DNA from 3 places in the Gottfriedia sp. S16(2024) genome. Region 3 is predicted to be linked to each of the others. Evidence: riboswitches for the same ligand, from Rfam matches in the RefSeq annotation. Region 3 holds a riboswitch; each other region holds the start of a gene.

Region 1 (10,560 bases), 1.2 Mb from region 3:
CAAGCATATAGATTGTTTCATTCTTTTTAGTAATAAGTACACTACCTGGCGTAATAATTTTAGAACGGTCAAATGCTGAGGAGTGTTTTAAAGTTAAATTCATATCTATTACCTCATTTCTGCAAATCTAGTAAATTATATGATAGATTTTTAAAAATATGATATTGAGAGAAGGATAAAGGGACAATGGATTAAGAGGAAGAATGACGATCGTGCACGACTTAAAAATGGAATTAAGGTTTAGATTGGGTGTTTAACTCACTTTATTCATAAAAAACCTTGTAGCTGCTACTTGTTTTCAATTGTATAAATCTGTATGATGGTTGAAGAGGTGAAATGATCGAATGGAAAGATTACAGAAAGTTATTGCTAGAGCGGGAATTGCTTCTCGTCGTAAAGCAGAAGAGTTAATTAAAGAAGGAAAAGTGAAAGTAAATGGTCAGGTTGTTACTGAGTTAGGTGTTAAAGTAAGTGGTAACGATCGTGTTGAAGTGGAAGAGATTCCGATTGATAAAGAAGAACCAGTATACTTCCTTTTATATAAACCATCAGGTGTAATTTCAAGTGTTTCAGATGATAAAGGTAGAAAAGTTGTAACAGACTTTTTCCCAATGATTAAACAACGCATTTATCCAATTGGTAGATTGGATTTTGATACATCGGGTATCATTCTATTAACTAATGATGGCGAATTTTCAAATATACTTCAACATCCAAAATATGAAATAGATAAAGAATATATCGCAAAAGTAAAAGGGATTCCAACTAAAGAGCAGTTACGTAAATTAGAAAGAGGAATTGTGCTTGAGGATGGGAAAACGGCTCCAGCTCAAGTTAAAATGATTTCACTTGATAAAAGCAAAAATACTGCAATTGTAAGACTGATTATTCATGAAGGTAGAAACCGTCAAGTCAAGAGGATGCTTGAGGCGATTGGTACTCCAGTTGTGAAGTTAAAACGTGAACGATATGCGTTTTTAGATTTGAGTGGATTAACTCCTGGTGATGCAAGAGAACTATCACCTCATGAAGTGAAAAAACTAAGAGCAATGGCTACAGCAAAGCCACGCTAATGATAAATCAGACTGATGATCACTGCTTTTTTACTTAGTTACTTAACCTAAATTCAGTACTTATTTATAATCCGGTTAACATTTTTAGAAAATATGTTTTAATTCAGTCTGATATCTTATTTTTTCACTACGACTCGGTAAATACCGAGTTTTTTCTTTGCTTTAAACATTTAATATTTTGGGATAAAAGATTGAAAATTTAGTCTTTTTTGAAACGTATCAAATTTCTATTCAAGAATAGGAAATAATGATATTCTATCATATGGGAGGAACTGCATATATGAAGAAAAATAGAACGTTAATTCGAACAATTATCCTATTAGTTTTGGTTTGTGCAATTGGTTATACTTTTTACATAAATTTCTTTAAGAAAGATGAAGTTATTACTAAAGGAAGTAAAGCGCCAAACTTTGCTATGACGGAGCTAAATACTGGTAAAAAGTATACTCTTTCAGGTGAAAAAGGAAAAGGCGTGATTGTTAACTTTTGGGGTACTTGGTGTGAACCATGTAAGCGAGAAATGCCATTTATGAATGAAATCTATTCGAAATATAAGGGAAAAGGAATCGAGTTACTTGCAATGAATGCAGATGAATCGAAATTTTCAGTACAAAGATTTGTAAGCGATTATAAACTTAAATTTCCAGTCGGAATAGATAAAGATCAAGAGGTTTTAAATACGTATGGTGTTAACCCTTTACCAACTACGTTTTTTGTAAGTCCGGATGGAACAATAAAGAGAATCGTAACTGGTCAAATGACACCAGATTCTTTTGAAAGTTATATTAAAGAAATATTACCAAAATGATGAGTGTACATTAGTAAGGGGAAATAAAATGGAGACTTTTAAATGTGAATGTGGTCATCTTAATCATGTAGGTACTGAAATATGTGAGTCATGCGGTAAACCTCAAGATGAAAAAGCAACAGAAATACTTGATATGCGATATGAAGGGACTGCTAGAAGATCAATCGTTAATAATCAAACTTATATAGATAAAATATGGACGTTTTTTTCATCTGTAAAGGTAGCAGTTGTAATCATTCTAATTACGCTAGTAGCAGCAGCATTAGGTACTATTTTTCCACAAAGAGATTTATTACCACCTACTGCGAATCCTGCAACGTATTATCAAGATGAATATGGAATCTTTGGTAAAATATACGATGCAATCGGTTTGGATAATACGTTTAACTCTTGGTGGTTCATGTTACTTGTTGCATCGATTGGGATCTCACTAGTAATTTGTAGTTTAGATCGAATTTTACCACTCTATAAAGCTCTAAACAAACAAACTGTTACTAGACATCCAAACTTTTTAAAAAGACAAAAAATGTTCGGAATTAGTAGAGTTGATCATATTCCAGACGAAATAGAAAAAGCTAAAGTTAATTTGCGTAAAAGAGGTTATAAGATTCGTGAAGAAAACGGCAATATCTTAGCAGAAAAAGGTCGTTTCTCTCGTTGGGGTCCATATGTAAACCATATAGGGTTAATTATCTTCCTTATTGGGGTAATGATGAGATATGTACCTGGAATGTATATGGATAAAGCTCTTTGGGTTCAAGAAGGCGAATTAAAACCTGTCGTTGGTACAAACCAAAACTATTATATTAAATTAAATGATTTCCATATGGAAACATATGATAAAGATAAAGAGGGTAAAGTTTATAAAAAAGCGATTGAGCGCTTTGGAAATGATAAAATACCTAAAAACTATCAAGCCGATGTGACGTTGTATAAACGCGAAGGAAATTTAATTCCAGGAGAAGATCCAAAACTTAAAAAAGTAAAAGATTATAGTATTAAAGTTAATGAACCTTTAAAGTTCCAAAACTTCGCTCTATATCAAGTAGATTATCGAATTGGTGAATTTAGTGCATTCTTATTTACATTACAAAATAAACAAACAGGTGAAAAATTAGGGCCAATCACAGTAGATTTACAAAATCCTAAAGAAGTATATGACTTAAAAAATGGATATAAAGTAGAACTTAAAAATTATTTTCCAGATTTCTATTTTAACTCTGATGGTCAGCCTGATACAAAAACAAGAAAACCAAACAATCCAGCGTTTGTATTTAAAATGACTACACCAAAAACACCAAAAGGCGAAGTAGCATTTGTTGCAATTAAACAAAATATTGAACCAAATGGTGAAAACAAATATAAAATGTCATTTGCAGGGATTGAAACAAAAGATTCAACAGGTTTAACAGTACGTAAAGATTTAACTCTTTGGTTACTAGCACTTGGAGGAGCAATCTTTATGATCGGTGTAATTCAAGGTATGTATTGGTATCACCGACGCGTTTGGATACAGAATCAAGATGGGGAAGTTTGGGTTGCGGCATTTACAAATAAAAACTATTATGGTTTAAAGATGGAATTAAAGAAAGTGTTTGTAGACACAAAAATTGAATTGCCGATAGATCAACAAGCTAAAGAATAGTGTTTAACTAGGGGGAAAATATGTACGAGCTAAGTAGTAATTTTTTATTTATCGCGTTTATTTGTTATATAGTAGCTACTTTCTTTTTTGGCGGCTCGATGAAAACAAATGATAATGGTCCTAATAGATGGGGTACTATTGGTATTTCGATTACATTAATTGGATTCTTATCGCAAATTACTTATTTTATTTTAAGATGGATTGCTGCTGGACATGCACCTGTAAGTAATTTATTTGAATTTATTACATTCTTTGGAATGATGTTAATTTTTGCGTTTATCATGATTTATTTTATGTATCGCTTAAATATAATCGGATTATTCGCATTACCTTTATCAATAATCATCATTGCTTATGCATCAGTATTTCCACATGAAATCAAACCATTAGTTCCATCTTTAAAAAGCTATTGGTTACATATCCATGTAACAACAGCAGCTTTAGGGGAAGCTATTTTAGCGATTAGCTTTATTACAGGACTAATTTATTTAATTAAAAATATCGATCAAAAAGTATCAACAAAGAAAACATTTTGGCTTGAAGCAGTTTTATATTTCTTAGTAACTGTTGTTGGTTTCGTTATTATTTCTACAGCATTTAATGCATCTGGATACGAAGCAAAATATAATTGGATTAATAAAGATAAATTACAAGAAGAAATGGTCTATAATCTTCCATCAATTGTTGGTCCACATAAAGGTGAATTGACAACAAAAGATAAATTTGAAGCCCTTGCAGAAGTGCCAGCGATGGTTAATGCTAAAAAATTGAACACTGTAATTTGGTCAGTTTTTGCTGGCGCAGCATTATATGCAATCATTCGTTTAATTATCAGAAAACGAATTGGTGCATTTTTACAACCATTTGTACAAAAAGTCGATAGTGAATTATTAGACGAAATCGGATACCGTGCTGTAGCAATTGGTTTTCCAGTATTTACACTTGGTGGATTAATCTTTGCTATGATTTGGGCTCAAATTGCTTGGACAAAGTTCTGGAGCTGGGATCCAAAGGAAGATTGGGCATTAATAACATGGTTATTCTATGCAGTGTTTTTACATCTTCGTTTCAAACGAAATTGGCAAGGTGAAAAATCTGCTTGGTTAGCCGTACTGGGATTTGCAATTATTATGTTTAACTTAATTGCAGTAAACTTAATCATTGCTGGTTTACACTCATATGCGTAATTAATAATCAGCCTTGTAAAGGAATAAACCTTCCTTTACAAGGCTTTTTTTTCTAATTTTTATTTCGGTCCACATTTACTTAATTTTGGTTTCCTAGAAATCGCACTCTTGCTGCCAAGTTTTTTTTCACTATTTTATGGAAATAATAAATTCTAAGAATTATGTAAAAATGTTCACAAATTATACTAGAATATCCAATTTTTATTATGTAAAATTATGTAGAGGGGGTCGAAATTATGGATCAAAATATAAAAATATTAATAGCAGATGATGAAGATCGTATTAGACGATTATTAAAAATGTATTTGGAACGTGATGGATATAGTATTGACGAAGCTGAAAATGGTGAGGATGCTTTAAATTTAGCATTGAAGAATGAATATTCCTTAATCGTACTAGATTTGATGATGCCTAAAATTGATGGAATTGAAGTTTGTAGGGAATTACGAAAAACAAAAACAACGCCTGTGATCATGTTAACGGCAAAAGGTGAAGAAACAAACCGAGTTCAAGGTTTTGAAGTAGGTACCGATGATTATATCGTTAAGCCATTTAGTCCGCGTGAAGTAGTACTACGTGTTAAAGCTCTATTAAGACGTTCTTCACCTGTACCAGTATTTACTTCAGATAATTCTTCAGCGAAGGATATCGTTGTGTTTCCGCATCTAACGATTGATAATGATGCTCATAAGGTAATTGTTGAAGGGGAAGAGATCAGTTTAACACCAAAAGAATACGAATTACTGTTGTTTTTAGCTAAGGCACCTGACAAAGTATTTGATCGTGAAACATTATTAAAATCAGTTTGGCAATATGATTTTTTCGGAGATTTACGTACCGTAGACACACATGTAAAACGACTGCGTGAAAAACTAAGTAAAAGCTCTGAGGATGCTGCGAAAATGATTGTAACCGTTTGGGGTGTAGGTTATAAATTTGAAGTAGGTCAGGAGTAATGATCGTAAGAAGTTTAGTTGGAAAGCTTTGGCTGACAATTATCTTACTAGTCTCTCTTGTATTATCATTTTTGACCTTTGTCTTAATAGGATTTTTTGAAAAATTTTACATTGACCTTCAAGTACAAAATATGAAAGATGATGCAACGAAAATTGCACAATTAATAGATAATGGTCAACCACTCTCAAATATTGAGTATTTATCAAATAATATTGTTAGTCGATATTCAAGAGTAATCATTTCTATTGACGGTAGGGAGCCATGGTATTCAAATAATACTTATGGAATACAGGATCTACCTTTTAAAGAAATAAAAAATGATGAAATCTTAAATAAAACGTTAACTGATAATAAAGAGGTCAGTAAAAGACTTGTTTATGGTGAAAATAGTGAGAGAGAAAAATTAGTAGTGGGTGTTCCATTACATACAAACTCAAATAATGGAGCTGTATTTATATACCAAACATTACAACCTGTAAAAGTGATGATTCATCAAACGACTAATTTTGTCTTGCTTGCGGCATCAATCGGAATCGTATTAACAACATTTTTCTCATTCTTTCTTTCTTCTAAAATTACAGCTCCTCTTAGAAAAATGAAAGAAGTTGTAAGTAGTATGACTTCAGGAAATTTTAATGTGAAAGTACCGATCCATTCAAGTGATGAAATTGGAGAGCTTGCGTATTCATTTAACAAGATGAGTAAACAATTAAATTTTAATATGAATGCATTAAAACAAGAGAAAGAGAAGGTTTCTAATATTATTACAAGTATGGTAGATGGGGTAATTTCGATTGATAAAGAAGGTCAAATCGTGACATCAAATCCACCAGCTGAACGCTTTTTGAAAATGCTTAATGATGATCAGTTAGAAGATCCCTCTTCTCTTGTTTTAACAAATGAGTTATTAGATTTATTTGTATTAGTAGTCGAAAGTGAGAAAAAGCAATTTATCGAATTACATTTTGATCAAGGCAATTGGCAAGTTTTAATGTCGCCCCTTTATAATCAAACAAATATAAGAGGCGTTGTAGCGGTGATTCGAGATGTTACAGAACAAAGACGTTTAGAAAAGATGCGAAAAGATTTTATAGCGCATGTTTCTCATGAACTACGTACGCCTATTTCTTTATTACAAGGTTATAGCGAAGCGATTGTTGATGGGGTAGCAGAATCCAAAGAAGAAATGCAGGAATTGTCACAAATCATTTATGATGAGTCTCTTAGAATGGGGCGTTTAGTAAATGATCTGTTAGATTTAGCAAGAATGGAGAACGGTTTTACCGAATTAAATAGAGAGTTCGTTCCTCTAGTACAATTTGTGGATCGAATTTTACGTAAGTTTAAAGGTCTAGCAAAGGATAAAAATATTAAGCTATTTGGTGAAATCGACAATGTTTCGCATTTGAATATCTACATAGATGAGGATCGAATGGAACAGGTTTTTACAAATTTAATTGATAATGCAATAAGACATACGAATGAAAATGGAAGAATAATTGTTTCAGTAAATCAAAATGAAAGATCAACTACATTTAATTTTATTGATTCAGGTGCAGGGATTTCAAAAGAAGACTTACCATTTGTATTTGAACGTTTTTATAAGGCAGATAAAGCTCGTACAAGAGGTAGAAGTGGAACAGGTTTAGGTTTATCAATCGTTAAAAATATTGTTACAGCACATGGTGGATCCATCCAGGTTTATAGTGAAGTAGGACAGGGAACGACATTTAAAGTTAAAATACCGCATAATTTACGAATGAACGAAAAAGATGTAGAGTAATCTTGTTTCATATAAAACATATTTCCCATATGTTTAGAGAAGAAATTTCTACAAAACACACAAAAAACAAATAAAATGTTAGTAAAATCATAAACATATAAATAAAATAATTGAATTCTTACCCAATTTATCTTACGATTGAATTAATGAAATATTGATGAGTTTAGTGCAAGTATTGCTTAAAAGGGAATCTGGTATAATCCAGAACTGTCCCCGCAACTGTAATGTGGACGAAACGAATAGCCACTGTTCGAAAGAATGGGAAGGTCGGAGTAGGTTGAAACAAAGTCAGTAGACCTGCTAAATTCATCCTTGTTCAATTCTTCGGGGAGTAAGGATTTGAAGCAGCAGTTGCAAGACTTCTTGTATTTTTATGTTGTTTCAGCCCCGTTCAAAATGAATGGGGTTTTTTTTATGTATTTCAATTATTTAGGAGGATTTAAATGAAAAAGTTTTTATCAAGTTTTATCATTATGTTATTGTGTTTAGGATTATTTGGTTGTAATAATGATACGACACAAAAAAAATCGAATGTAAGTAAAACAGAACAAGCAACTTTTCCAATGACTGTTAAAGATGCAACGAACAAAGAAATTAGCTTTAAAGAGGCACCTAAAAGAATCGTATCACTTATTCCAAGTAATACTGAAATCTTATTTTCTATTGGTGATGGCAAGGATGTAGTAGGGGTAACAGATTTTGACAATTATCCAAAAGAAGTAAAATCAATTGATAAAGTTGGCGGAAATAATGCCGATATGACATATAATGTTGAAAAAATTATTTCATTGAAACCTGATTTAGTTTTAGCTCATGAATCAAGTTTAGGAATTTCTGCTGACGGTTTAGAACAGATAAAACAAGCTGGGATTAATGTTTTTGTCGTAAAAAATGCTGCAACTATTAATGATGTGTATGATACAATTCAACAAGTTGGAGAAATAACTGGAAAAACCGAGCAATCGAAAAAAGTTGTAACTGGTATGAAAACAAAATTAGATGAAATTAGCAAAAAAACAGCTAAAGCAACTACGAATCCAAAGGTATGGCTTGAAATTTCTGGTCCGCCAGAAATCTATACAGCAGGTAAAGGTACTTTCTTAGATGAAATGCTTTCGATTGTTCATGCTAAAAACGTAGCTGAAAGTGAAAAAGGTTGGGTAAAGTATAGTGAGGAATCAGCAATTAAAGCGAATCCTGATGTGATTTTAACAACTTATGGATATTATGTTCCAAATTTAGAAAAAACTGTAATGGCTAGGAAAAACTGGCAAACAGTAAACGCAATTAAAAATCACCGTGTATATGATGTTAATTCAGATACAACATCTAGACCTGGTCCAAGACTTGCAGAGGGAGTCGAAGCAATTGCAAAGGCGGTTTACCCAGAGCTTTATAAATAATACATATTTAATCTTTTTAATTCCAATTATCTTATTAATTTTTTTATTTATTTTAGGGGTTTCGATTGGGTCTACATCGATTCCCTTTTCTTCTATTATTTCTAGCTTTTCAGATGCTATATTTAAAACTGATTATGTTCCAGCTGATATTCAAACAATTGTCATGAATATACGAGTGCCAAGGGTTATGTTAGCTGGATTAGTCGGTGCGTGCCTTTCATTGGCAGGTGTTGCGTTTCAAGGAATACTTAAAAATCCTTTAGCTGATCCTTTTACATTAGGTGTTTCTTCAGGCGCCTCTGTAGGTGCAGTGTTTGTATTGTTTTTTCAAATAAGCTTACCTTTTGTTACTTATTTTACATTACCAGTAGTTAGTATCTTATTTGGATTTGGTACACTTATTTTATTATTACTCTTTGTTAGAAAACTGGATCGATCACTTAATGTAGAGACAATTATTTTAGGTGGAATTATCATAAGTTCATTTTGTTCTGCATTGTTGTCATTATTTATAACTTTTTCAAATAATGAATTACGTGCAGTAATTGGATGGTTAATGGGTAATATTGGTGGGAGAGGCATTCAGTACTCTCTAAGTTTATTACCGTTTTTAATCATTTCTTTCTTAATATTATTTAGTCAAAATAGGCAGTTAGATGCGATGACATTTGGGAGCACAAATGCAAAACATATCGGAATTGATGTGAAAAAATCTACTTATTTAATTTTGTTAACAGGAAGTATTTTATCTGGTGCAGCAGTAGCCGTTTCTGGAACAATTGGATTTGTAGGATTAGTTGTTCCGCATTATACTAGAATACTTGTAGGGCCATTACATAAAAAATTACTTCCTTTATCGATGATCAATGGAGCAATTTTTTTAATCGGGTCTGACATATTATCGAGAGTTGTTTTAGCCCCAAGAGAGTTACCAATAGGGGTAATTACTTCACTAATTGGTGCTCCAATATTTGCTTTTATATTACTATCTTTGAAAAGAAATAGGGGAAAAGTATGATCAAATGTCAAGATATCTCATATTCTTATGATGGAATTCATACTGATTTGGATGAACTGTCTTATTCTATTAATCAAGGAGAATGGCTAGGAATTATCGGTCCAAATGGGAGTGGCAAGTCAACGTTTTTAAATATTCTTTGTGGACTTTTTAAGCCGTCTAAAGGAAATGTAATGTTGGATGGAGAATTAGTTTCTAGTATGTCAAATAAACAAATAGCAAAAAAGATTGCTGTTTTATCACAACAAAATTCCTATACATATTCTTATGAGGTAAAAGAAACAGTTAAACTTGGACGTCTTGCTCATTCGTCTTCCTTTTTTCCTAGCTGGTCCACAATCGATGAAACTGCGGTCAATAATGCAATGATGATGACTGGTACTAAGAAGATGGAAAAAAGTTTCATCAATGAAATTAGTGGTGGTGAGCGTCAAAGAGTCTTTCTTGCTCAATGCTTCGCTCAGGAAACACCATATATTTTTTTAGACGAACCAAGTAACCATTTAGATTTAATGCACACAATTAAAATTTTAGACGTTTTAAAGGAATTACAAAAACAAGAGAATAAAACAATTGTAACTGTTTTTCATGACCTAAATTTAGCAAGTCTTTACTGTGATCGATTAGTAGGATTAAAGGACGGAAAAATTTATATCGAAGGAAAAACAGACTCAGTTTTAAATGAA
Region 2 (10,560 bases), 560 kb from region 3:
AGGTTGGATGGCATGTGTGGCCATCATCGTATTTGGCGTAGGTGGGGCCAGTACTCGGGACGGATTAGATAGGTTTTGTGATGTGAAAATGTAACGGGTTGATAAGATGTAATAGAGTAACAATGAAATTGTTGCTTATGGAACGGCTGTAGTAGTCGAGAAAATATAATTAAAAAACCTTGTAATTACAAGGTTTTTTTATTTTAATTTTTATAGAATTAAATAAAAAATAAAAAAAGTGCGGACAATTTCACGCACAAATTTACAAGAAAACCACACGAAGAGTTCTCTTTTTACTTGTCCTTAAATAACAATAAGTTTTAAAAAAAGAAATGTCGATATTTAATTTCTGCTATTTCTATATTAATTCAATTACTTAAACAGGATGAAGTTATTGGCGGTTAGCGTTTTCTTAAAAGAAGTCTAAAAACTCTTGAAATATTAAATCTGATAGACTAGTATATTAATATATAATAAATTAAATATTAATTTGTTAACAATTAGTTAAGATGCCTTAGGGCTTAATAGGGAATCTGGAGCATTACCAGAACTGTCCCCGCAACTGTAAGTGTGGACGAAATAGACAAACCACTGAAACGTTTATATGGACGTTACGGGAAGGGTCTAAAGTAGGAAGATACACAAGTCAGGAGACCTGTCTTAGCTTTTAAAGTTTCGAGTTCTTCGGGGGTTGAGAAGATGAAACGTTTGGACAAAAAGGATTATTTATTAACTTTCTTTGTGCTGGCGTTTTATCCGTTCAACTTATGTTGAACGGATTTTTTCGTTTTAATGATTCTAAATCATTTTTTTATGCCTCTAGAAGAAACAAGTCTTTTTAAAAATTGAATAGATTAGGATTGGTGCACAATGAAAATTGTGCTTAATAGGGAAGTACGGTTTAAATCCGTCACGGTACCCGCCACTGTAAGGGGAGTTCATTGCAGATGTCACTGAAGGAATTTGGGAAGACGCAATAGAATGATGAACCTAAGTCAGGAGACCTGCCTTTACCTAATAGCTTCAATCAACCTACGGGAACATAGGTAGAAGTGCTGAACTTACATCGCTATTTTTTGTGTGTATATATTCTGCACCCCTATGTTCATAGGGGTGCTTTTTTTATGAAAAAACGAAAGGGAGTGTGTGACATGACTACTTGGAATTTACAAGGAACGAAACACCATGTTTTCATTTGTAACGGCAGCAGCTGTATGAGAAAGGGTGGGGAGGAAGCGACACAAGCAATACGGAATGAAATCACCAATTTAAGCTTAGATTCAATCATACATACTACAAGAACGAGATGCAATGGGAGATGTAAGGATGCACCCGTTGCCATCGTCTATCCTTCAGGGACTTGGTATAAAAACGTAACCCCAGAAGTGGGAACTACGATTGTAAAGCGTCATCTGGCGGAAGGTCATTGCCTTCAGGAGCATTCGATCTATCAATATTCCGAAGCTGGATTCATACATCCAGAAGGGTCGGAATGCATCGAAGGAATACAAAAAGCGGTTAAAGAAAAGATTTAACAGCGGATAGTAGCTGGATTCTAGTTTGAAATTGTGAAAGGTGGCGTAATAGTGTGAAAGGCAAATTATTGGTAATTGGTTTTGGCCCTGGTGATGAAAAACATATTACCGGACGGGCAAAGGAAGCCATCCAAGAAAGTGATATCATCATCGGATACAAAACCTACGTTGATTTAATCAAGGGATTAATAGCTGGAAAGCAAATCATCAGCACAGGAATGACAGAAGAAGTGAGCCGTGCCCAAGAGGCTGTGAAACAAGCTGAGCTCGGTTACACGGTAGCTGTCATTTCGAGCGGTGATGCCGGTGTATATGGAATGGCAGGACTTGTTTACGAAGTGCTAATTGAAAAAGGCTGGAAAAAAGACTCAGGGGTAAAAGTAGAGGTGGTTCCTGGCATTTCTGCCATCAACTCCTGTGCTGCTTTATTAGGCGCGCCGGTCATGCATGATGCCTGTACGATTAGCTTAAGTGACCATTTAACACCTTGGAGTTTGATCGAGAAACGAATCGAAGCGGCAGCTCAAGCTGATTTTGTCATTGCCCTATACAATCCAAAAAGCGGGAGAAGAACACGGCAGATCATGGAAGCACAAAAAATTCTATTAAAATATCGCTCGCCAGACACCCCTGTAGGATTGGTAAAGAGCGCCTTCCGTGATAGTCAAAAGATCGTCTTAACCAATTTACAAGAGATGTTAGATCATGAAATTGGCATGTTAACCACCGTTTTAATAGGCAACTCTTCAACATTTTTCTACGATGAATTAATGATCACTCCGCGTGGTTATCAGCGGAAGTATACATTAAATCAGGCAATTCAGCCTTTGAAACCGCATCAGCGACTGCAAAAGGAAGCCGAACCATGGGCACTGGAGCAAATGGAAGATGTAATGCCGATAAACAAGAAATCAGTCACCCCAACCTCAGTGAAAGAGTCGCCAAGAGAGTTGGCTGAGGAAGCCTTGCAAATGAACCTTGGTGAGACCTATGGACGAAACCAAGATTTAATTGTGAAGCAAGACTTTCAATCTATTTTTGAGGTAGCGGTCAGCCCTGGTGTCGTCAATAAAAAATTTACCGCGCATCAGATGGTTATTCTTTCCGAAATTGTCGGAGAAGAAGGAGTCATGGAATACACACAAGACCATTTTATGAAGCTGCAAATTTTAACCTCTAAGCCTGATGAGATTATTAAAAAACTAACTACAGCCAACTTTTTAATTGCTCCTGTTGGCGACGTATTAACCGTAAAAGCATGTGATTTTTGTGACGGAGAAAAGAAGGATTCCATTCCTTATGCCGATGAGCTACAAGAAAGGCTTGGTGGCATAGAACTCCCAAAAGAACTGAAGCTTGGTGTGAATGGCTGCGGCATGGCCTGTTATGGAGCCGTAAAAGAAGATATTGGCATTGTCTACCGTAAAGGAGCGTTTGATTTGTTTTTAGGAGCCAAGACAGCAGGAAGAACCGCTCATACTGGCCAAATCGTAGCTGAAGGAATTGCACCGGACAAAATTGTGGGAATCATAGAGGGGATTGTTCAAGAGTACCAACAAAAGGCCTATCCAAATGAACGTTTCTATAAATTTTTTAAACGGGTCAAAGAGGTTCAAGGTTTTGTGTATCAGGATATCACACCAAACCTTAAAATCGAAGCGGCTGTTTGCGGGGAATAAAGGAGAGAAGACTAGCGGTAATTGGAAGGTAAGGCATTTAAAAAACAAAGGGGAGGAAATATTTTGAGAGCAATTTTATTTGTGGGGCATGGAAGTAAAGATCAAGAGGGAAATCAGCAGGTTCGTGAGTTCATCCGTGAGATGAGTAAGACTTGGGAAGGTTCTTTTCTGGTCGAGACGTGTTTTTTAGAATTTGAACGACCAACAGTGAATCAGGGCATCGATCTATGTGTAGAGAAAGGGGCCGACCATATTGTCGTGATTCCGATCATGCTCTTACAGGCAGGACACTCCAAAATTCATATTCCAGCAGCTATTGATGAGGCAAAGAATAAATATCCGCTTGTTCAATTTACTTATGGTCGGCCAATTGGTGTTCATGAGGAAACATTTGAAATTCTAAAAACTAGATTAATGGAAATTGGCGAGAATGTAGAAACCATCGAAGACGATACGGCTGTCCTTTTGTTAGGACGTGGCGGAAGTGATCCCGATGCGAATAGTGATTTATATAAAATTGCTAGATTACTATGGGAAAAAACAAACTATAAAATCGTCGAACCTGCTTTTATGGGGGTGACCAATCCCTTAGTGAACGAAGGGATTGAGCGCTGTATTAAACTTGGAGCAAAAAAAGTAGTAATCCTGCCTTACTTTCTATTCACTGGCATCCTGATTAAACGCTTAGAAGATATGATGGTACCTATTCAAAATCAATATCCCGCTGTCGAAATTCGGTTGGCTGACTATTTTGGTTATCATCCAAAATTACAGAGGATTTTAATAGATCGGGTGGAAGAAGCTCTCCGTGATGAGGTGAAGATGAACTGCGATACTTGCCAATATCGTCTTAATGTGATGGAACATATCGATCATCACCACCACCATGATCATGACCACGATCATCATCACGGCCATGACCATCACCATCATGACCATCACCATGATCACGAACATGCGGTGCAAAAGGCTGGAGATAGAGGATGATCTTCGTGTTAGCCGGAACAAGTGATGCAAGAGCCCTTGCTTTAGAAATAAAAAAGGAAGGCTTCGATTTCCTTGCCTCAGTAGTCACAGAAAATGCAGCAGTTGAATTAAGGGAGTCAGGGATACGTGTTCAAGTAGGAAGATTAACGGATACAGACATGGTGAGGTTGATTGACACAAAAGGGATTCTAGCGGTTGTCGATGCCAGTCATCCGTTTGCTGAAGAAGCTTCCAAAAACGCAATCAAGGCGGCCGAAACGGCGGGAATCCCCTATGTTCGGTATGAACGGGAGTCACAAAAATTCCAATATGACAAAATGAAAGTCGTCGAAAGCTACGAGGAAGCTGCCGAGCTTGCATTGGCCAATAAAGGCGTGGTAATGCTGACGACAGGCAGCAAGACGCTTCAAATTTTCACAGAAAAACTATTAGGTAACCCGGACATTCGCTTGATCGCCAGGATGCTGCCTCGTATGGATAATATGGAAAAATGTGAGCAACTAGGACTGCCGCAGAAAAATATTATTGCGATCCAGGGCCCATTTTCAAAAGAGTTCGACAAAGCCCTATATAAGCAATATGGCGTGAACTTAATGGTCACTAAAGAGAGTGGGAAAGTCGGATCGGTCGATGAAAAGGTGGAAGCAGCCAAGGAACTGGGGATTGAGGTTATCCTTATTGGCCGCCCGAAACTGAATTATGGCACCGTCTATACTAATTTTATCGATGTCATCGCAGAATTACATAAAAAGATTGGTTCCACACCAAGGTTACAACAGAACAATCATTTTAATACAGGAGTGAGATAAATGGATTTTCGTACCGAATTTAAACCCTTAACCGTCCAGCCGGAACAGATTGAAGGTAGAAGTTTTGAAATGATTAATGAAGAAATTGGTGAGCATCCTTTTACCGAGGAACAGTATCCAATTGTCCAGCGTATCATCCATGCATCCGCTGATTTTGAACTCGGGCAAAGCGTCCTCTTCCATCCTGACGCTATTCAGTCCGGTATTCGGGCTATTCGGAGCGGAAAAATGGTAGTTGCAGATGTTCAAATGATTCAAAGTGGGGCAAATAAAGCGCGAATTCAAAAATTCGGTGGAGAAATCAAAGTCTATATTTCCGACCCAGATGTCATCCAGGAAGCCAAACGGCTGAATACAACAAGGGCGATTATTTCGATGCGAAAGGCGATCAAAGAAGCAGATGGCGGTATTTTTGCCATTGGGAATGCCCCAACCGCCTTACTCGAACTTATCCGCCTAATTAAAGAAGGAGAAGCAAAACCTGGTCTTGTCATTGGATTGCCTGTTGGGTTTGTTTCTGCGGCTGAGTCAAAGGAAGAACTAGCTAAGCTCGATATCCCATTCATCACCAATATTGGCCGTAAAGGTGGCAGTACCGTGACCGTTGCCGCATTAAATGCCATTTCCATTATGGCTGAACTCGGATAACCCATGCAGGAAGTACCAAAAGGTAAGCTGCGGGAAGGATATACGACTGGGGCCTGCGCAACAGCAACCACCAAAGCAGCGCTGACGGCATTAATTACCGGTGAACAGCAAACAGAATCAACGATATACTTGCCCGTTAAGCGGTTTGCAACCTTTCAGGTAGAAAACTGTGAAGTAACGGAACAAACGGCTACAGCCAGTACGATAAAAGACGCGGGGGATGACCCAGATGCCACCCATGGGGCCTTGATTGTTTCTACTGTGTCATGGCTCGATGAACCAGGCATTGTGCTTGATGGGGGAATTGGTGTTGGCCGCGTTACAAAGGACGGCTTGCCCGTTCCTGTCGGCGAGGCCGCGATTAACCCCGTTCCCCGCAGGATGATCTGCGAGACAGCAGAAGGGGTATTAAAAGAATTCGGGATTACAAGAGGCATTAAAATCGTCATTTCCGTACCAGCCGGTGAAGAGATCGCCAAAAAAACACTCAATGGACGCTTAGGGATCATTGGCGGGATTTCTATTCTCGGAACCCGCGGGATTGTCGTTCCTTTTTCCACAGCCGCTTATAAAGCTAGTATCATCCAGGCAATTAGTGTTGCCCGAGCAAGTGGCTGCGAGCACGTTGTCATTACAACAGGCGGGCGGAGCGAGAAAAATGCCATGAAGCAATTTCCTGAGCTGTCTGAAGAAGCTTTTATCGAAATGGGTGACTTTGTCGGGTTTACTCTTAAACAATGCAAGAAGCAAGAGGTAAAGAGAGTTTCGATGGTCGGCATGATGGGGAAATTCTCAAAAGTGGCAATGGGGATCATGATGGTTCACTCAAAAAGTGCCCCTATAGATTTTGATTTTTTAGCTGAGGTGGCAAGCCGTACCGGTGCTGATGCTACACTGGTCGAGGAAATTCGAACTGCCAATACGGCATCACAGGTTGGTGATTTGATGACAGCACAGGGCCACCTATCCTTTTTCGAAATGCTTAGCGACTATTGCTGCGTCGCTGCGTTAAAAGAAGTCGATGGTGGGATCGACATAGATACGACCCTATATACCATGAAGGGGCAATTGTTAGGAAAGGCGGTGCGAAAGAGTGCCATCAATTAAAATGATCGGCATTGGGGACGAAGGGAAAGTCAGCCTACTCCCAATGTACGAAAAGTGGATTAATGAAAGTGAACTCTTAATAGGAGGAAAAAGACAGCTTGCTTTTTTTTCTGAATTCGCCGGCGAAAAAATGGCGATTGAAGGCGGGCTTTATTCTCTAGTGGAACGGTTGCAGTCGGAGACTAGAAAGGTAGTCATTCTAGCTTCAGGAGACCCGTTATTCTATGGAATTGGAAGCTATTTATCTTCTAAAATCGATTTGGATATTTATCCATATATAAGTTCAATCCAGCTTGCTTTTGCCAGAATGAAAGAAAGATGGCAGGATGCTTATTTTACTAGTGTTCACGGCAGGAGTATAAAAGGGTTGGCACAGCGGGTGGATGGAAAAAAAACAGTCGCAATCTTAACCGACACAGAAAATTCCCCAAATAAAATCGCTCAATATTTACTTTCCTTTGGCATGACTGAATATGAGGCGTTTGTGGGCGAGAACCTAGGCAGTGACAAGGAACGATGCCGCTGGTTTACCCTTTCTGAAATGAAGGATGAAGAGTTTTCACCGCTCAATGTAGTAATTCTTAAGAAAAAAGGGGAAAGCCCACATTGGCCGATAGGCATTGACGATTCGGAATTTTTACAGCGTAAACCAGATAAGGGCTTAATTACAAAAAAGGAAATTCGCACACTAAGCATTAGTGGCCTAAGGTTAAAAGAAGATAGCACGGTTTGGGATATTGGGACATGCACAGGTTCTGTTGCGATTGAGGCTGCGAAAATCGCCAGGGAAGGACAATTGTTTGCCATCGAAAAGAACGAGGGCGACTTAGAAAACTGTAAGCAAAATTTAGTAAAGTTTCGTGTGGATGCAACACTCGTCCATGGGAAAGCACCAGAGGGACTAGAAACCTTCGCGGATCCGGATGCGGTATTTATTGGCGGGACGGCAGGTGGGATGGAGGACATTTTGGATATTTGCTGTAGCCGCTTGAAAGCGTGTGGACGCATTGTCTTAAATGCCGTCACAATTGAAAATCTATCAGAAGCGATGCTTGTGTTTAAAGAGCGAGGATATGAGACGAACATTACTCTTGCTCAAATATCCAGAAGTAAGCCCATTTTAAATTTAACAAGATTTGATGCATTAAATCCGATTTACATAATCGAAGCTTGGCGCAAGGAAGGGGAGTAAACATGTTAGGTACATTATACGGCCTTGGGGTTGGCCCAGGAGATCCAGAGCTTATTACCGTTAAGGCGTTTCGTAAATTAAAGGAATCACCAGTGATTGCCTATCCGAAAAAACAAAAGGGCAGCAAAAGTTATGCCCATCGAATCATTGATGTCTATTTTCAGTCGAACGAAAAAGAAATGCTGGGCCTTGTCTTTCCAATGACAAAGGATCCAGCCACATTAGAAAGAAAATGGACGGAAACCGTGGAAAATGTATGGGCCAAGCTGCAGGAGGGAAAGGATGTTGCTTTTGTAACTGAAGGGGACCCTCTTTTATACAGCACGTTTATTCATATGATGCGTTTGATGCAGCAGAAGTATCCGCAAGTTCCGATTGAAGTTGTTCCGGGGATTTCGTCCATCAATGGGGCGGCTTCTAGGCTGGGAATTCCATTGGCAGATGGGGATGAGCATGTTGCGATTGTTCCAGCACGGGATGACTATGAAACCATGAAAAAAGTCATTCAAGACAATGATTGTGTCATTTTTATAAAAGTAGCGAAAGTGATTGATTTAATGCTAGAAGTATTACGAGATTTAGATTTGCTTGACAAGGCTTCAGTCGTTACAAAGGTAACATCGGATGAAGAAATTATTTGGAGGGCAGATGAGCTCGAAGGAGCTGAGCTTGAATATTTAACATTAATGGTGGTGAGAAAATGAAGCTTTATATCATTGGTGCCGGACCGGGCGATCCTGATTTAATCACGGTAAAAGGCCTTCAGTATCTTCAGGAGGCAGATGTTATTCTATATGCGGATTCTCTTGTAAACGAAGACTTAATTGCAAAAGCAAAACCTTCCGCCGAAATATTGAAAACTGCTGGGATGCACTTAGAAGAAATGGTTGACGTCATGGCTGACCGAATTCTGCAAGGGAAAAAGGTTGTTCGTGTACACACGGGCGATCCGGCTGTCTATGGGGCGATTATGGAACAAATCGTCTTGTTAAAGAAGAGAGGAATCGAAATAGAAATTGTTCCAGGTGTGAGTTCTGTGTTTGCGGCCGCCGCGGCCGCTCAAGCTGAGCTGACGATTCCTGATTTAACCCAAACCGTGATCCTTACAAGAGCCGAGGGTAGGACACCTGTGCCAGAATTTGAAAAGCTGGCGGATTTAGCAAAACATAATTGCACGATTGCGCTTTTCTTAAGTGCGACGTTAACGAAGAAACTTGTCAAGGAATTGACCGGGGCAGGATGGAGCAAGGATACTCCTGTTGCGGTTGTTTATAAAGCGTCGTGGCCAGATCAAAAAATTGTCCGGACCACACTGGAACGCTTAGACGAGGATATGCGGATTAATGGGATTCGTAAACAGGCGATGATTTTAGCAGGATGGGCACTGGATGAAAACATCCACGAACAAGATTATCGTTCCAAGCTGTATGACAAACAGTTTACACACGGATTCCGTAGGGGGGTGGAATCGTAATGATCGAGCTCCAAGAAGCGCAAAGGGCGGTCATCCAGCAGAAGGGGGACTATGCGGTTGTCGCCATTACAAAGCATGGGGTCGAACTGGCCCGCAAGCTGGGACATTCGTTTCAAAATGCCGATGTGTACTATATGGCGAAGTTTGAAAAAGGAGATGAGAGGAACAAGGACATCCAGTTATTTACCGGGAGCGTTCGACTTCTTCTGCCCGCTCTTTTCGAGGCCTACAATGGGCTTATTATCATCATTTCCCTTGGAGCCGTGGTACGAATGATTGCACCTATTTTAAAGGATAAAAAAACAGATCCTGCGGTTGTCGTTATCGATGATAAGGGTGAACATGTGATCAGCGTGCTGTCAGGCCATATCGGCGGTGCAAATGAACTAACGAAAGAAGTGGCGGCCACTCTACAGGCCCGTCCAATTATTACCACAGCTTCAGACGTACAGGAAACGATTGCGGTTGATTTGTTCGGGAAACGATTTGGCTGGATTTGGGACTCGGCTGATAAGCTGACGCCCGTTAGCGCTTCGGTTGTAAACGAAGAAAAAATCGCCGTGGTTCAGGAGTCAGGTGAAAAAGACTGGTGGTCATATGACCGGCCGCTACCAGGAAATATTCAGCCGTATTCATCGATTCAAGAAGCGCTGGCCGCAAAGCCAGATGCTGCCTTAGTAGTAACCCATCGGAATTTATCCGAAGATGAAACGGAGATTTTACATAATGGAGTTTTATATCGACCAAAGGTGATCGCCCTTGGATTGGGTTGCAACCGTGGGACAACTGCAGCGGAAATCGAAGCAGTAATCGACGAAACACTTAAGGAATTAAAGTTTTCAAAAAAAAGTGTCAAAGCGGTTTGCACGATAGATCTAAAAAAGGATGAAGCAGGACTGCTTGAAGTGGCGAAAAAAAACGGCTGGGAGTTTATTTATTACACCCCAGTTGAATTGAATTCGATTAAACTTCAGAACCCTTCTGAAACAGTCTTTAAATTTACCGGTGCATACGGTGTCAGTGAGCCGGCTGCTTTATTGTACAGCGCAGCGGAACATCTAACGTTGATAAAGAAGAAATCAGGTAATGTCACCATATCAGTAGCGGTGATTCCCTATTGAGAGAGGAG
Region 3 (10,560 bases):
GCAGCGACAATTGGCTCTCTAACAAGTACATTAATGTTTTATCGTTCAGGTAAAATCGAATTAAAATCAGTTCTTAAATTTTTTCCACTCTCATTTATTGGCTCATTATTGGGTGCATACACTGTACATTTGCTAAACCCTGAAATGCTTAAGCCATTGATGTTAATTATGCTCGGAGCAGTAGCAATTTTTACTATTTTCAAGAAAGAATGGGGAAGTAATTCAACACAAAAAAAATTATCCATTTATCAATTCATTATTTTTTTAGTTACGATCTTTGCAATTGGCTTCTATGATGGGTTCATTGGACCTGGAACTGGATCATTTTTAATTTTTGCTTTTTTGATGATTGGGTTTGATTTTTTAAAGTCTGCAGGCAATGCAAAATTTTTAAACTTTAGTAGCAATATTGCTGGATTGTTAATGTTTATGTTTTTAGGTCAAGTAAACTACACCTATGGAATAATAATGGGAATTGCACAAATTGCTGGTGCGATTTGTGGGTCGAAATTTGCAATAAAAAAAGGAAGTGGTTATGTACGTGCGCTATTTATAGCAGTGACCTGTTTATTATTAGTGAAGAATATTTATGATTATATTCAATAACTAGTAAAATACAGTTCTTCCTACAAGGACACAGTGAAAGTGGTACTTGAAATAACCATTGATAACTTAAAAATGTAGGAAATAGAACAGGATTCAAAAAAACACTCCAGCTTTTCGACTGGGGTGCTTGCAGAATGTTGAAATATAAAATGGACAGACGTAATTTAAGGGAATCTTCTTATAATATTATTCATTTTTTGATGATCTAATAATGATTTTAATATGTTTGAGCAGGTTTATAATATCAACAAACTCTAGTTATTGTTTACTCTTGAAAAGTGAAAAATATTTAAGAACTAATTTTTAGAAAAATAAATTCAAATGATTATTATTATAAGTTATGTTTGAAAATTATTGATCTACAATCTGTTACGCTAATCTAAGTAAAGGATATTAAATTAGGTTTTTAGTGTAATCATTTTTTTTGAGAAAAAGTTGATTGGAGCGGAGGGGTGCTCGACTCCTTTGGGATATGCGGGAAGGTGAAGACCCCGCAGGCGCGCCGAGGAGGCTAAAGAATCTCGCCCCATGGAAAGCGAGCACCCCGTAGTGGAAATCAACCTCACTAAACTCCTTTACGAAAATTTGGGAATTAATTGTCAAGGTAATTTTTTCCACATTATGAAAGCACCCCAGTTTATCGACTGGGGTGCTTTTTTGTGACGAAATCCAAACTTAACTGTCCTATAAGCAACAAATCTATAGAGAATCCATTGAATTAGGTTTATAGATTTGAAAAAATTGTGACAAAATATAATCATACACAGAAAGAATAACTTATTATAATATAATTTTATTGAATTTGATGAAAATGTGAGGTAAGATTGTTTGGTCTGAAAATTAGTCCAATTGGGAACTTTATACAAATTAATAATCGGAGTTGTTGTTTATGTCACCAAGAGTACCTAATACTTTTATAATCATTTTAGGTTTTATGTTATTTGCACTGTTTTTTGGAGCAGGAAATCTAATTTTTCCACCCATACTTGGACAGTTAGCCGGAAAAAACTTATGGATAGCCAATGCAGGTTTTTTAGTTACTGGAGTTGGATTACCATTGTTAGGCGTTACAGCTTTTGTTTTTTCAGGTGAAAAAAATTTGCAATCTTTAGCTAGACGGGTACATCCGTTGTTTGGTATTGTATTTACTACGGTTCTCTATCTAGCAATTGGTCCTTTTTTTGCTATCCCTAGATCAGGGAATGTATCGTTTGAAATTGGCGTTAAACCTTTTTTATCAAATGATGCAAATCCTGGTGCATTAATCATATTTACAATCTTATTTTTCACAGTTACATGCTTGTTATCACTTAATCCTACAAAGATTATTGATGTAGTAGGAAAATTTCTAACTCCTATTAAATTAACGTTTATCGGATTGCTTGTTGTTATCGCTATTGTTCATCCAATTGGAAAATTTCAAGAGCCATTTAAAGGATATACAACAAATGTGTTTTTTAAAGGTTTCCAAGAAGGCTATTTAACAATGGATGCTCTTGTAGCTTTTGTTTTTGGAATTATTATTGTAAACGCAATTAAAGGAAAAGGAGTTACGACTAAAAAACAGCTTATGATCGTTTGTGGAAAGTCAACAGCAATAGCTGCTTCACTTTTAGCAATAATCTATACTGCTCTTACTTATATGGGCGCTTCAAGTGTTGAGAAACTTGGTCGATTAGATAATGGTGCTGAAGTTTTAGCGAAAGTTTCAGACTATTATTTTGGTTCCTATGGAGCAATATTATTAGGTTTAATGATTACAGTGGCATGTTTGACTACTAGTGTTGGACTGATCACTGCTTGTTCTACTTTTTTTCATGAAATGTTTCCAGCCATTTCTTACAAAAAAATTGCGATCATTCTGACTGTGTTTAGTACTCTTATAGCAAATATAGGTTTAACACAGCTAATTAAAGTTTCAATTCCTGTATTAATGACACTATATCCTATCGCTATATCCTTAATTTTCTTAACATTCTTACACTATACATTCCAAGGTAGGTCAGAAGTGTATCAAGGCAGTTTGATCTTAACTTTTATTGTGAGTCTATTTGATGGGTTAAACTCAGCTGGAATACAAATTGAAGTAATTCATCATTTTTTCACTAAGTACCTCCCTTTGTATAGTTTAGGTTTAGGTTGGATTGTGCCAGCTATTGTTGGTGGTTTTATTGGTTATTTTATTAGTATTTTACGCAAGAAAAATAAGAAAAATATTCCAAGTTCAATTCGAAAGATCAGTTAATTATAGGAAAATAAAGAAGCTTTTTAACTGTAAAAATTCTTAATAAGTTAGTAATGGTTTTAGGGGAGAAGTTTTTAAGATTGATTCAAAAAGTGACACTTGTTTCATCAGGAAGGGGAGGAAATAGAATGGCACAAAAGGAATTGAAAAAAGGATTGAAAGCGCGCCATATTCAGATGATTGCATTAGGCGGTACAATCGGTGTAGGATTATTTATGGGTTCAACGAGTACAATTCATTGGACAGGCCCATCAGTAATGCTTGCTTATGCAATTTCGGGGATTTTTATCTTCTTCATTATGCGTGCAATGGGGGAAATGCTTTACCTAGAGCCAAGTACAGGTTCATTTGCGACATTTGGCCATAAATATATCCACCCTTTAGCTGGGTATATGACTGCATGGAGTAACTGGTTCCAGTGGGTTATTGTTGGAATGTCAGAAATTATTGCAGTTGGGGCATATATGAAGTATTGGTTTCCAGACCTACCTGCTTGGATACCAGGAATTATTGCAATTGTGATTCTTGGTGCAGCAAATTTAATTTCCGTTAAATCATTTGGTGAATTTGAATTTTGGTTTGCAATGATTAAAGTCGTTACAATTTTATTGATGATTGTTGCAGGGTTTGGTCTAATTTTCTTCGGTTTAGGAAACGGAGGAAATGCGATTGGAATATCTAACCTTTGGAAAAATGGCGGCTTCTTTACAGGTGGTTGGTCAGGTTTCTTCTTTGCACTTTCACTAGTTGTTGGAGCTTATCAAGGCGTTGAATTAATTGGTATTACAGCTGGAGAAGCAGAAAATCCGAAAAAGACATTAAAAGAAGCGATTCAAAGTCTTATTTGGCGTATTTTAATCTTCTATATTGGTGCTATTTTTGTAATAGTAACGGTTTTCCCTTGGGACCAACTAAATTCGATTGGTAGCCCGTTTGTTGTAACTTTTGCAAAAGTTGGTATTACAGCAGCTGCTGGAATTATTAACTTTGTAGTAATCACTGCTGCAATGTCTGGTTGTAACAGTGGTATTTATAGCGCAGGACGCATGCTATATACATTAGGTGTAAATGGACAAGCTCCAAAATATTTTACAAAAGTCTCAAATAACGGAGTGCCTTTATTCGGTACGATTGGTGTACTAATTGGTTTAGTAATCGGCGTTATTTTAAATTTTATTGCACCAAAAAACTTATTCGTGTATGTATACAGTGCAAGCGTACTTCCTGGGATGATCCCGTGGTTTGTCATTCTAATTAGTCATATTCGTTTCAGAAAAGTAAAGGGAGATGAAATTAAGAATCATCCTTTTAAAATGCCTTTTGCACCATTTACTAACTACTTAACATTAGCTTATTTAGTTTTGGTCCTAATCGGTATGTGGTTTAATGATGACACGCGTATATCACTTATTGTGGGAATTATTTTCTTGGCAATCCTTGTCATTTGTTTTTATGCTTTCGGTATCGGAAAACGTGTACCATTAGATGCTCAAACAGATGAAAAGGTAGCTAACTGATCAATCACTTAGTTTGATAATAAGAGGTACTATAGTTATACAATAAAAAAATAAATTTTTTTAACAATCAATGCGTTCGTATTATAAAATCAACCAGTAATTAAGATGGATGAGATTATCATGCGAGTGCATTTTTTTATTGTCTGTATAATGAATCAGCAGTATCTATTTAACCTAAAATAAAAATTTTTTTAAAATTTATACGGAAAATAAAAAATAAATATTTTGACTATTTTTGCATTTTATGACAAAATGATGAAAACTAAATAGTAGGGAATAGGTGTAAATGAAGATCATAGTTTGAAATCATTTACTTAAAAGGGAAGTTTGGTTTAATTCCAACACGGTCCCGCCACTGTAATAGAGGAGTAAATAAGAAGATGCCACTTATTAATTTAGGGAAGGCTTTTATTTACAAAGATTCTTAAGTCAGGAGACCTGCCTATTCTAACGACGCTGTTTGACCTACGAGAGATAGGGAGGTGCCTTATGGAAAGAAAGCTTAAGTTAACGTATTCTAATTATTTATGTTTTCCAACTTAAAGGCATTTTTGTCTCTTATGAGATAAAAATGCTTTTTTATTTTAGATAAAAGGAGAGGGAAAAAATGGTAAAAATAAGTAATTTAGGATATCCGAGAATTGGTGAAAATCGTGAATGGAAAAAAACGTTAGAGAGCTTTTGGCAAAAGAAAATTAATGAAGAAGAATTTGAAAAAGAAATGAAATCATTGAGAATAAGCTCAATAAAGAAACAGCACGATTTAGGTGTGGAGCTAGTCCCTGTAAATGATTTTACGTTTTATGATCATGTGTTAGATATTGCTACTATGTTTGGTTGGATTCCTAGTCGATTTGGTGAAATAAATGAAAAACCTAGTCTAGAGACATATTTTGCATTAGCAAGGGGTAGTAAAAACATTGTAGCTTGTGAAATGACGAAGTGGTTTAATACAAATTATCACTATATCGTACCTGAATATCAAAAGGACAAGCAATCTAGATTACTATACAATAAGCCGTTAGAAGCATACAAAGAGGCATTACTTGAGCTTGGTATAAAAACGAAACCTGTCATTCTAGGAATCTATACATTTGTACAGTTAGCAAAAGGTTACCAAGAAGAAGAAAAACGAAACATAATTAATAATCTAGTAAGCCTATATATTCAAATGCTTAAAGAGCTTGAGAATGAAGGTGTTGAGTGGGTACAAATTGATGAACCATGTTTTGTGTTAGAAGAATCAAGCGAAGATATTCGGTTTATGAAAGAAGTTTATGCTCAAATCGCAAAAGCTGTCCCTTCATTATCAATAATGCTACAAACTTACTTTGAAGCAGTTGAACAATATGAAGAACTAATTTCATTCCCTGTAGATGGCATTGGACTTGATTTTGTACACGGTAAAGATGGAAATTTACAGTCAATACTCGAGCACGGATTTCCAAATGACAAAGTACTAGGTGTAGGAATAGTTAATGGGCGTAATATTTGGAGAAATGATTTAAATGATTGCATTAAGTTTTTGAATTCTCTCAAAGAAGAAATAAGTCCCAAAGATTGGTGGATTCAACCATCTTGTAGTTTGCTTCACGTACCAGTTACAAAAACTGAAGAGAATTTATTAAATGAAACATTATTTGATGCATTAGCGTTTGCCGATGAAAAATTGGAAGAGTTAGTTATATTAAAAAGTTTATTAATTAACAAAGCGAGCATGTTTGATAATGAAGTTAAATATGCAAGTAATTGTTTAGAAAATTTAAAACAACTTAGTGAAAAAAATCAATCAACTCGTAATGAATTAGAATCCATTAATGAAGAAGATTTTAGAAGACCAGTACCATTTCATTTAAGATATCCTTTACAAAATAAAGTAATGAATTTACCGATTTTACCAACGACTACTATTGGAAGTTTTCCTCAAACGAAGGAAATTAAACAAGTAAGACAGCAATGGCGAAAAGGAAATATCGATGAATCGGAATATATGAATCAAATTAAATTGAAAATTAATGAGTGGATTGAAATTCAAGAAAATATTGATATGGATGTATTAGTACATGGCGAGTATGAGCGTACGGATATGGTTGAATATTTTGGTGAGAAACTAGAGGGATTTGCCTTCACGAAAAAAGCATGGGTTCAATCTTATGGATCGCGCTGTGTAAAACCGCCAATTATTTTTAGTAAAGTCGAATTTACAAAGCCAATTACTGTAAATGAAACTGAGTATGCACAAAGTATAACAACTAAACCAGTCAAAGGGATGTTAACAGGTCCTGTTACAATATTAAATTGGTCGTTTGTTCGTGAGGATCGTACAAGAGAGGAAATAGCAAATGAAATTGCGTTAGCTTTACGTAAAGAAGTAAAAGCACTAGAAGCTGCTGGTATTTCAATTATTCAAGTTGATGAACCTGCAATTCGAGAAGGTTTACCTTTGAAGCAAAAAGATTGGAATCAATATTTAAATTGGGTAACGAGAGCATTTCGTTTAGCTACTTCAAGCGTCCGAAATGAAACGCAAATACATACACATATGTGTTATAGCAATTTTAGCGATATTATGAACACAATTATTGAATTAGATGCAGATGTTATTTCAATTGAACATGCAAGAAGTCATCAAGAATTTTCTACTTATTTATCTGAGTCTCCTTATCCATTTGGAATTGGTTTAGGCGTGTATGATATTCATAGTCCAAGGGTACCATCGGTTGAGGAAATGGAAGAGAATATTTTAAGTTCTTTAAAAGTGTGTGATGCAAATAGATTTTGGGTTAATCCAGACTGTGGTTTAAAGACACGAAATGAATCTGAGGTAATAGATGCCTTATCAAATATGGTAAAATCTGCAAAAAAAGTTCGAGAAAAATATTATTCAATTATTTAATGATAGGGTGAAATCGATGAGTGGTAGATACGTAAAAGAATCTAGAGTATTTGATAGTAGTAGAATATTTCCATCTGACTTAAATAACCATGGTACATTATTCGGAGGAAAAATGCTTGCCGCAATGGACTTAATTGCCTCCATTTCAGCTACAAAGCATTCGAGAATGGAATGTGTAACCGCATCGATGGATTCAGTAGAGTTCCTATGTCCAGTTCGAGAAAGTGACTGCATATATTATGAATCGTTCGTGATCTTAACAGGCTCAAGCTCAATGGAAGTATTTGTTCGAGCTACTGCCGAAGATCTACTTTCAGGTGAAAAAAGAGTTGCTGCAACATGTTTTGTTACATTTGTTGCACTTAAAGATGGTAAACCACATAAAGTAGTAGAGGCAATACCAGAAACTGATGAAGAAATTAAATTACAGCAATTAGCATTTAAACGTTTAGAAAGTCGCCAATTAAGAAAAAAATTAAGTAAGGAATTGGCATTAATTTGGAAAGAATAAAAAGAAAGCATTGAAAACATACTAAAAGTAAGCTAAGATTAAATTAATATTTTTAAGGAGGCATCAAATTTAGACACTATGTACAATATCCGATAACTTTTTAAGCTAACGAATTTTATAGCAAAAAAGTACTCTGCCTGAAATCAGAGAAATTGGATAACTATGTCTATTTATGAGCCTATACTAATATTAAATTAATCCATTGTTTTTAATACATGGTTTATTTATTATTATATTTCATTTGAAATATCATCTAACGTATATATTTATATATATACACGGCTTATTAAATCACATCCAATTTACACACAGGCAGATACTGCTTGTGTGTTTTTTATTTTCTCTCGTTAAAGATTGTATTTTTGCGCAGAGTGATATTTTAAAATCGGATGGAGTGAAGTATATGTTTATTATAAAAACATCGAATATAGAAATAGAGTTAAATGGAAAAACAATTTTTAAAAATGGAAACTTAGACATAAAAGATGGTGAAAGGGTAGCATTAATTGGTGAAAATGGAGTTGGAAAATCCACATTTATTAATGCCATTTTAGGTAATATTCCATTGAAAAAAGGAATGCTACAAATTCACTATTCAAAAGATGAAATTGGATGGCTTTTAACCGATGAAGAGAATCTAGAAAACTTTTCAGCAAGGGAAGTGATCGAGTCATTTGATCAAGAGCGATATTTCATCAAAAAGAATTTAGAAAAGTATATGCTTGATCTGTCTAATGAACAGAATCTAGCTAAATATAACGAGAGTTTAAGTAAATATTTAGAATTAGATGGTTATGATTGGGAAACGAAAATAGATCAAGTTTTGAAGAAATTTCAATTACCACAAGAGTTATGGAATATCCCATTCAGTCATTTAAGTGGTGGACAAAAAACAAAAGTTAAATTAGCCAAGATAATGATGAAGCAACCAAAGCTATTAATTTTAGATGAACCAACAAATCATTTAGACACTGAGTCAATCCAATGGTTAACGGAATGGTTACAAAATTTTAAAGGTAGTGTACTTTTTATTTCTCATGAACGACAATTCATTGATGATGTTGCGACAGTTACTGTTGAATTAACGGAAAATGGTACTTTTAAGTATAATGGTGGTTATTCAACATATAAAATACAAAAAGAACATGAGCAAAAAACGCAGCAAGCACAATATAATAAACAAGAAGCGGAAAAGAAAAAGCTCATTGAAACAATTAATCAATATAAACAATGGTTTACAAGCTCGCATAATGCAGCTAGTGAACGTGATCCTTTTGCAAAGAAAAAAGCGGCTAAAAACGCATTAAGATTTAAATCAAAAGAAAAGGATTTAGAACGATTAGAGAAAAGAAAAGTAGATAAACCAAAAGAAGTTAAAACAATTTCAGCCAGCTTTGAAAATGATTCATTTTCAGCAAAACAAATGATTACATTTGAAAAAGTTGATTTTTCATATGATGAAAAAGCGTTATTTAATCAAGTTGATTTTAGTTTAAATCGAGAAGATCGATTAGCTGTAATTGGAAAAAATGGATCTGGAAAATCAACATTTTTAAAATTATTAACAGGATTAATGATTCCTAATAGTGGATCTGTAAAACAGAATCCTCAATTAAAAATAGGGTATTTTATGCAAGAGCTTGAAGCGTTAAATGAGGATTCAACAATTTTAAATGAAATTTTATCACTTCCAAATATGACTGAAACTGAAGCAAGAACAATTTTAGCATGTTTCCTTTTTAGAAGAGAGGATGTTTACAAAAATATTGCCCAACTAAGCATGGGAGAGAAATGTAGAGTCGCTTTCGTAAAATTATACTTTTCTGATTCAAACCTACTAGTGCTTGATGAGCCAACAAACTATTTAGATATTCACACGCGAGAAAGAATTGAGGAAGCATTAGCTGCATATCCTGGAGCAGTCGTTGTAGTGTCACATGATCCTTATTTACTAAAAAAGGTCTCAAATCGCGTAATTCATATTGAAAATGGAAATCTTTATGAATTCAAAGGATCTTTTGCAGAATGGAACGGAAGACAGAACATCTCAAACGATCAGCAAACTTTATTAAATGAACGAATTAAATTACAACTAGAAATAGCTGCAATGAATGCAGAGGAAAAAGATACGGATGAAGAAAAGAAAGCTCAAATTTCAAAAATCGTCAAGCTACAAAAAGAACTTGATGGAATAAATGAAAGGTTATTGACTGAGAGAAGGGAAAAGAAAGGCTGAGCGCTTAAAAATAAAAAACAAATCACTTAAGTTGGATTACTTATGGTGATTTGTTTTTTATTATAGATCCGAGTTGTACTAAACTATTTACCCTGCTTTTAGTACATCATTTACATCATGTATAACGACGAATGCTTTTGGATCAATTGTGTGAATTATTTTTTTAAGTTCAAATAGTTCTTTATTATTAAGAATAATGTATAAGGACTCTTTTCGTAGGCCAGAGAAGTGGCCTTTTGCAGGATAAATCGTTACTCCTCGATTCATTTCATTTGATACGATTTGTGCAATTTCATTCGCCTGATCGGAAATAATCGTAATCGCTTTTTTAGGATTTAATCCTTCCATAATAAAATCCAAAACTTTAATACCGATATAAATAGAAATTACAGTATATAATGTTTTCTCAAAGCCGATTACAAAATAACCACCTAAAACAACAATTAGATCAAATAATAGTAAAGATTTACTAATACTCCACCCGAAGGATTGATGAACCATTTGAGCTAGAACCGTGGAACCGCCTGTTGTACCACCCGCACGAAAGAC

The links. Region 3 has a riboswitch for cobalamin ahead of metE (5-methyltetrahydropteroyltriglutamate--homocysteine S-methyltransferase). Riboswitches for the same ligand answer to the same signal wherever they lie in the genome.
Region 1: another riboswitch for cobalamin. It lies ahead of AB1282_RS21210 (ABC transporter substrate-binding protein); the one in region 3 lies ahead of metE (5-methyltetrahydropteroyltriglutamate--homocysteine S-methyltransferase).
Region 2: another riboswitch for cobalamin. It lies ahead of AB1282_RS17640 ((2Fe-2S) ferredoxin domain-containing protein); the one in region 3 lies ahead of metE (5-methyltetrahydropteroyltriglutamate--homocysteine S-methyltransferase).

The regions. Positions count from the first base shown of each region.
Region 1 covers NZ_JBFLUO010000001.1:4,433,185-4,443,744, reverse strand. Annotated here, with positions in the region: gene AB1282_RS21245 (hypothetical protein) at 1-103, opposite strand, end outside; gene rluB (23S rRNA pseudouridine(2605) synthase RluB) at 345-1,073, shown strand; gene resA (thiol-disulfide oxidoreductase ResA) at 1,354-1,881, shown strand; gene resB (cytochrome c biogenesis protein ResB) at 1,910-3,526, shown strand; gene ccsB (c-type cytochrome biogenesis protein CcsB) at 3,547-4,713, shown strand; gene AB1282_RS21220 (response regulator transcription factor) at 4,950-5,669, shown strand; gene AB1282_RS21215 (ATP-binding protein) at 5,669-7,453, shown strand; cobalamin riboswitch at 7,601-7,772, shown strand; gene AB1282_RS21210 (ABC transporter substrate-binding protein) at 7,897-8,856, shown strand; gene AB1282_RS21205 (FecCD family ABC transporter permease) at 8,822-9,874, shown strand; gene AB1282_RS21200 (ABC transporter ATP-binding protein) at 9,871-10,560, shown strand, end outside.
Region 2 covers NZ_JBFLUO010000001.1:3,742,029-3,752,588, forward strand. Annotated here, with positions in the region: cobalamin riboswitch at 491-677, shown strand; cobalamin riboswitch at 845-1,026, shown strand; gene AB1282_RS17640 ((2Fe-2S) ferredoxin domain-containing protein) at 1,152-1,535, shown strand; gene cobJ (precorrin-3B C(17)-methyltransferase) at 1,589-3,214, shown strand; gene AB1282_RS17650 (sirohydrochlorin chelatase) at 3,278-4,201, shown strand; gene cobK (precorrin-6A reductase) at 4,198-5,010, shown strand; gene AB1282_RS17660 (precorrin-8X methylmutase) at 5,011-5,658, shown strand; gene AB1282_RS17665 (cobalt-precorrin-5B (C(1))-methyltransferase) at 5,662-6,765, shown strand; gene cbiE (precorrin-6y C5,15-methyltransferase (decarboxylating) subunit CbiE) at 6,767-7,957, shown strand; gene cobI (precorrin-2 C(20)-methyltransferase) at 7,960-8,661, shown strand; gene cobM (precorrin-4 C(11)-methyltransferase) at 8,658-9,431, shown strand; gene AB1282_RS17685 (cobalt-precorrin 5A hydrolase) at 9,431-10,552, shown strand.
Region 3 covers NZ_JBFLUO010000001.1:3,183,471-3,194,030, forward strand. Annotated here, with positions in the region: gene AB1282_RS14910 (TSUP family transporter) at 1-606, shown strand, start outside; gene brnQ (branched-chain amino acid transport system II carrier protein) at 1,496-2,851, shown strand; gene AB1282_RS14920 (amino acid permease) at 2,980-4,368, shown strand; cobalamin riboswitch at 4,630-4,828, shown strand; gene metE (5-methyltetrahydropteroyltriglutamate--homocysteine S-methyltransferase) at 4,976-7,264, shown strand; gene AB1282_RS14930 (acyl-CoA thioesterase) at 7,281-7,775, shown strand; gene abc-f (ribosomal protection-like ABC-F family protein) at 8,179-10,011, shown strand; gene AB1282_RS14940 (YitT family protein) at 10,099-10,560, opposite strand, start outside.